Regions from separate parts of the Rhizobium sp. ZW T2_16 genome, predicted to be linked through region 1. Evidence: riboswitches for the same ligand, from Rfam matches in the RefSeq annotation. Region 1 holds a riboswitch; the other holds the start of a gene.
What was found. A riboswitch is a leader RNA that binds a small molecule or an ion and turns the genes downstream of it on or off. The one in region 1 is predicted to bind S-adenosylmethionine.
Positions count from the first base shown of each region.

Region 2: it holds a riboswitch for S-adenosylmethionine, as region 1 does, so the genes downstream of both, metA (homoserine O-succinyltransferase) here and ACI3K0_RS10730 (O-succinylhomoserine sulfhydrylase) in region 1, are expected to answer to the same signal.

Region 1 covers NZ_JBJDRG010000003.1:166,572-169,979, reverse strand. The annotation lists gene ACI3K0_RS10740 (Hsp33 family molecular chaperone) at 1-230, shown strand, start outside; gene apaG (Co2+/Mg2+ efflux protein ApaG) at 241-633, opposite strand; gene ACI3K0_RS10730 (O-succinylhomoserine sulfhydrylase) at 853-2,031, opposite strand; SAM riboswitch at 2,079-2,156, opposite strand; gene ACI3K0_RS10725 (2'-deoxycytidine 5'-triphosphate deaminase) at 2,234-3,325, shown strand.
Region 2 covers NZ_JBJDRG010000007.1:2,226-5,633, reverse strand. The annotation lists gene ACI3K0_RS17755 (aldose epimerase family protein) at 1-637, opposite strand, end outside; gene metA (homoserine O-succinyltransferase) at 756-1,676, opposite strand; SAM riboswitch at 1,739-1,816, opposite strand; gene ACI3K0_RS17745 (thiamine diphosphokinase) at 1,940-2,596, shown strand; gene ACI3K0_RS17740 (ABC-F family ATP-binding cassette domain-containing protein) at 2,606-3,408, shown strand, end outside.

The DNA of each region.
Region 1 (3,408 bases):
CGATCGAACGGCTTCTCTATCGCCTGTTCCACGAGCGTGGCGTGCGGGTTTATGAACCGCAGACGGTCTTCGATCGTTGCAGCTGCTCGCGCGACAAGATCAAGGGCGTGCTCGCCGGCTTCACGGCGGAGGAAATCGAGGCAAGCCAGGAAGACGGCCAGATCGCCGTCACCTGCGAATTCTGCTCGACGACCTATCGTTACGAACTGGCGGAATTCGCTCCGGCCTGAGCCGCAGGGCTCAATTCAGCACCCGGTTCAGCCCGGGTGAATCCAGCGAGAAGGCGGGGATGTCGACCTTGAAGACCTCGCCTTCTTCCGTCTGCATGTCGTAATAGCCGAACATCATGCCGGATGGCGTGTCCAGTGGGCAGCCCGATGAATATTCATAGCTGTCGCCCGGCTGCAGGCGCGGCTGTTCTCCGACGACGCCAAGCCCGTCCACTTCGTCGACCAGACCGTTCTGGTCGGTAATATGCCAGTAGCGGTGAACCAGCTTTACCGTATGGATCGAGTGGTTCTCGATAACAATGCGATAGCCCCAGACATAGCGGCTCTCTTCCGGACTGGACTGCTCCTCCAGATAGAACGGCTCGACGGCAACTTCTATGTCTCTTGTCCGGGCGCGATACATGGACAAATACCTCAAAACTACAGCGCCGGATATCGTTTCTTGCACGTCAACCACGCCGTAGAACATGGAATCTACATCCCCGCATATCGTACACACGGCATCGAACGTCAAGAAAACTCGCGGTTTACGCGAGAAACTGTGATCTGTTCTTGGAATTAGGGATAACTGATAGGGTGAATCCGAAAACCGGATTCACCATATCGACGGGCCGAAAAGACCTCAGATAGAAGCCAGAGCCTTGGCAAAATCTTCAAGCAGATCTTCGCCGTCCTCGATGCCGGCCGAGAAGCGCACGGTGCCGGGCGAAATGCCAAGCTCTGCACGCGCCTCGTCGGTGAGGTTCTTGTGCGTCGTTGTTGCTGGATGCGTGATCAGGCTGCGGGTGTCGCCGAGATTGTTGGAGATCGTTACCACGTCCAGCGCGTTCTGCAGCTTGAAGGCAGCTTCCTTGCCGCCCTTCAGCTCGAAGCAGACCAGCGTCGATCCGCCGCTCATCTGCTTGGCGATGATGTCGGCCTGCGGATGGTCCTTGCGGCCCGGATAGATGACCTTGGCGACATGCTTGTGCTCTGCCAGGAAGTCGGCGATCTGCGAGGCGTTGTCCGTCTGCGCCTTGACTCGGATCGGTAGCGTCTCAAGTCCCTTGATCAGCGTCCAGGCGGTAAACGGCGACATGGCCGGACCCGTGTGGCGATAATAATCCTGCAGATGCTCGTCCACCCATTCCTTGTCGGAAAGGATCACGCCGGCAAGGCTGCGGCCCTGGCCGTCGATATGCTTGGTGGCCGAATAGACGACGATGTGGGCGCCGAGTTCCAGCGGCTTCTGGAAAAGCGGCGTGGCGAACACGTTGTCGACCACCACCTTTGCGCCGATCTGGTTGGCAAGCTTTGCCACGCCGGCAATGTCGACGATCTCGAGCGTCGGGTTGGTCGGGCTTTCGAGGAAGAACACCTTGGTATTCTTCTGGATCGCTTTCTCCCAATTGGCGAGATCGCGGCCGTCGATGAGCGTGCATTCGATGCCGTAGCGCGGTGCGAGCGTCTCGACCACCCAACGGCATGAGCCGAACAGCGCGCGGGCTGCAACGATATGATCGCCGGCCTTCAGCTGGCAGAGCAGGGCGGCGGAAACGGCGGCCATGCCGGATGCCGTGGCGCGGGCTTCTTCCGCACCTTCCAGCGCACACATGCGCTTTTCAAACATGTCATTGGTCGGGCTGCCGTAGCGGGCGTAAATGTAACCTTCGGTCTCGCCCTTGAAGCGCGCTTCCGCGGCTTCCGAACTGTCGTAGGCAAAGCCCTGGGTGAGATAGATCGCTTCAGACATTTCGCCATATTGCGAACGCAGCGTACCGCCGTGGACGAGTGTAGTTGCCGGGCGCCATTTGTTTGTCATGCTAGTCCTCAATCCAAAACAAAAAAAACCGGCCGCGAAAGCAGACCGGTTTTAGCAACCCGGTCTTTTTAGCCACTTGTTTAACGTGGCTGCAAGCCGACCGGCAAATCACCACGGGATAAAGCTGGCTTACGCCTCGCATTCGCTTGCGTCAATGCCCTGCATTTGGTTTTGTCACCGCCAAATTTTGAAAGAAACGATCATGGCTCGCGACACGGGAATTCTGGCGGACCGCGCAATTGCGGCGCTCTTCGAAACGGGACGGCTGTTCTCCGAACGGGATCTCGACCGCGATCAGATTCAGCCGGCCAGCTTGGACCTTCGTCTGGGTGCCAAGGCATTTCGCGTGCGCGCCTCCTTCATGCCAGGTCCAAACAGCCTCGTTTCCGATAAGCTCGACCGGTTGAAGCTGCATGTTGTCGATCTGTCGGAGGGCGCGGTTCTGGAAACCGGCTGCGTCTATATCGTGCCGCTGATGGAAAGCCTCGATCTGCCGGCAAATATGTCGGCGTCGGCAAATCCGAAATCCTCGACCGGCCGTCTCGATATCTTCACCCGCGTCATCACTGATCATGCGCAGGAGTTCGACAAGATCCCGGTCGGTTACCGCGGCCCGCTCTATCTCGAAATCTCGCCGCGCACTTTCCCGATCGTCGCCCGACAGGGTTCGCGCCTGTCGCAAATCCGCTTCCGCATCGGCAATGCCCTCCTGTCGGAACCTGAACTCTTGCATCTGCACGAGACCGAAACGCTGGTCGCATCCTCGATGCCGAACGTGTCCGGCGGCGGTATCGCGCTGTCGATCGATCTCAAGGGTGATGCGAATGGCCTGATCGGTTATCGTGGCAAGCATCACACGGCCGTAGTCGATGTCGACAAGAAGGCCCAGCACGATGTTTTCGATTTCTGGGAGCCGCTCTACAGCCGCGGCCGCAACGAGCTGATCCTCGATCCGGATGAGTTCTACATCCTCGTCTCCCGCGAGGCCGTGCATGTGCCGCCGCTTTATGCCGCCGAAATGACCCCTTTCGATCCGCTGGTCGGCGAATTCCGTGTCCATTATGCCGGCTTCTTCGATCCGGGCTTCGGACACGAAGCCGCAGGCGGACGAGGCAGCCGCGCCGTCCTGGAGGTCCGCAGCCACGAGGTGCCCTTCATCCTCGAAGACAGCCAGATTGTCGGACGCCTCGTCTACGAGCATATGCTGCAGGCTCCGGAAGGCCTTTACGGCTCGGGCCTCGGCTCGAACTATCAGGCTCAGGGCCTGAAACTGTCGAAACATTTCCGCGGCTGAGCATCACGCTCGATCCCGGTTGGGCGTTTCGAACCGTATCTGCCCGACCAATCCCGATGCCGCAGACAACCCAGCCGGCCTTG
Region 2 (3,408 bases), on a different contig from region 1:
CGTTGAGCTTGCCAGTCGGAACCAGCCTTGCATCGACATCCGTTATCCTGTCGGCGGCAATCATGATCTCGTGGCCGAATATGTCTTCGCGGCCGTCGAGATTGAAATAGGAGTGCTGACAGATATTGGCAGGCGTCGGCTGGTCCGACACGCTTTCATAGATGACCGAGAGCACGCCATCCGCCTTCAACCGGTAGGTCGCGGTCACCGTGCAATTGCCGGGATAACCCGCGCGCCCATCGGCATCGGTAATCGAAAGCACCACCCTGTCGGACTGATGTTCGACAATCATCCAGTTGCGCTTTCCCATGCCGTCCGAGCCGCCATGCAGATGCGTGACACCGCGCTCGTTCAGTTCGAGCTGGTAATCGCGGCCATCGATCGAGAATTTTCCATCGCCGATCCGGTTGGCGCAACGGCCGGGCGTGGCACCGAAATAGGGTGAATAGGCCGGATAGGAGGCAAAATCGTCGAAACCGAGCACCAAAGGCGCATCATGCCCTTCAAGGCGCAGGTCCTGAATGACCGCACCCCAGGTCATCACATTGGCTGTCAGCCCGCCGCCGCTGATCTGGACACGATAGACGGGCTCCCCGTCCTGCGTGGTGCCGAACACCTCGAATGCCTGCCCTGCCATGAGTTTCCTCCGCCGTTTTTATCGGCGGCAAACTGCGCGATTTGGCAAGGTCCCGCAATGGGAAACGGCGACGCGCGGCGTCTTTTCCCGACGCCGCCCCAGAAGCCACACCAAGCGCCTATTCGGTGCCAATCTTGTCCATGTCGTAATGGGTCGTCTGGTACATCTCGTTGATCCAGTTTCCGAACAGAAGATGCGCATGACTGCGCCACCGGTTCTGCGGCGTCAGCGTATCGTCGTTATGCGGAAAATAGTCATGCGGCATCTTGATCGGGATACCGGCATTCACGTCGCGAAAATATTCGTCCGCCAGCGAGGTGGAATCATATTCGACGTGGTTGAACATGTAGAGACGGTTACCCTTCTTCTCATGCACGAGGCAAAGGCCCATCTCGTCGGATTCCATCAGGATTTCCAGATCGGACTTCTTCTCGACATCCTCGCGACGCACCTCTGTCCAACGTGACACCGGCACCTGGAAATCATCGGAAAAGCCGTTGAGATAAACCGAGGCCGGCGCAAGATTGCGGTGACGGTAAACGCCGAAAGCCTTTTCAGTGAGTGCATGTTTCGGCACGTCGTGAAAATGGTAGATCGCCGCCATCGCGCCCCAGCAGACATTCATCGTCGAATGCACATTGGTCGTCGTCCAGTCAAAGATCTGGCGCATCTCGTCCCAATAGCTCACATCCTCGTAGTCCATCTGCTCCACCGGCGCGCCGGTGATGATGAACCCGTCGAACTTGCGGTCCTTCACCTCTTCCCAGGTGTGATAGAAGGAGAGCAGATGTTCCTCGGACGTATTCTTCGCCTTGTGCGTGCCGAGCCTTATCAGCGAAAACTCCACCTGCAGCGGCGAAGCGCCGACTAAGCGCGCCATCTGCACCTCGGTCTTGATCTTGTTCGGCATGAGGTTGAGAAGCCCGATCTGCAGCGGACGAATGTCCTGGCGCACGGCGACCGTTTCGGTCATGACGCGCACGCCCTCGGAAACGAGGGTGGTAAACGCTGGAAGCGTATCGGGAATCTTGATCGGCATAGTAAGGCCCCACAAACAAAAAGCCGGCAACGAAAAATCGCAACCGGCCCGTGGGAAGTGAAGTCTAACTTCTCGCGGCCCTTTAGCGACTTTTTTAACGTGGCTGCAAGCCGGCCGGCCAAATCACCACGGAAGTTCGGTTTATCAGATAATCCTTGCGGGAGCCTCCGTCAATGGGAGCAAATTTGACCTGACGCCACCATGGCGCGACTGAAATAGGCATATGCACTGTTTCCCTTCCGCTACCCTTTGCGCTATGGGCAATGCCCATGGCCAATTCGACCTTCACAATCCTGCTCGGCGGCAATCTTGTCGTCACCGATCGCGTAAGAAACGCGATCGCGGGAAGCCGTGTGATTGCCGCAGATAGTGGCATGCGCCACGCGGCCGGGCTTCGTGTGATACCGGAACTCTGGGTCGGCGACTTCGACTCTTCCGACGAAGACCTGATCGCCCGTTTTCCCGAGGTGGAGCGAAAGACTTATCCACTGGCCAAGAACGAGACCGATGGCGAGATTGCCACGGCCGAGGCGATCGAACGCGGCGCAAAGCGTCTGATCCTGATCGGCGCACTTGGCGGCGAGCGTTCCGACCACGCGCTGCAGCATCTTCTGCTTGCCATGAGCCTTGCCGAACGCGGCTTCGACATACTTCTCGCCTCGGGTGATGAAGAGGCCATTCCCTTTCTGCCGGGCAAAAAAGCGATCGACCTCCCCAAGGACGCGCTGTTTTCCGTCCTCGGCTTTTCCGCCCTGTCGGGCCTCGACATTTTGGGCGCAAGATATCCCTTGAAGGATTTCTCGCTGCCTTTCGGTTCATCCCGCACGATTTCGAATGTTGCGGAAGGGCCGGTCGAATTCCATCTAAAGAGCGGCAAGGCGATGATCCTTGCCCGTCCCCACGATTTTTCCGGAGCATAAACGGTCCTCATGGCACCTCCCATTCTCAAGCTTGACGATATCTTCCTGAGCTTCGGCGGCGCGCCGCTGCTGAACGGCGCAGGCCTGCAGGTGGAACCGGGTGACCGCATCTGCCTCGTCGGCCGTAACGGCTCGGGTAAGTCGACACTTATGAAGATCGCGGCCGGCATGGTCGAGGCGCAGTCGGGCGAAGTTTTCCGTCATCCATCTGCGACGATCCGTTATCTCGAACAGGCTCCCGATTTCGCCGGGTATTCGACCGTGCAGGCCTATGCCGAAGCGGGCCTCGGTCCGGGCGACGATCCCTATCGTGTCACCTATCTGCTCGAACATCTGGGCCTGACCGGCGAGGAAGATCCGAACCGGCTGTCCGGCGGCGAAGCGCGCCGCGCAGCACTTGCCCGCGTCATGGCGCCGGAACCCGATATCCTTCTGCTCGACGAGCCGACCAACCATCTCGACCTGCCCACCATCGAATGGCTGGAAGACGAGTTGCGCAAGACGCGCAGCGCGCTTGTGGTCATCAGCCACGACCGTCGTTTCCTCGAAAAAGTCTCGAATGCAACGGTCTGGATCGATCGCGGCACCGCCCGCCGGCTTTCCCGAGGTTTCGGCCATTTCGAAGCCTGGCGCGATCAGGTTCTCGAAGAGGAAGAGATCGAACAGCACAAGCTCGGCAAGGCGATCGAGCGCGAAGAGCACTGGATGCGCTACGGCGTCACCGCACGACGCAAGCGCAACATGCGCCGTGTTGGCGAATTGCAGGCCATGCGCGCGAGCTATCGCGGCCATAACGGACCGCAGGGCAGCGT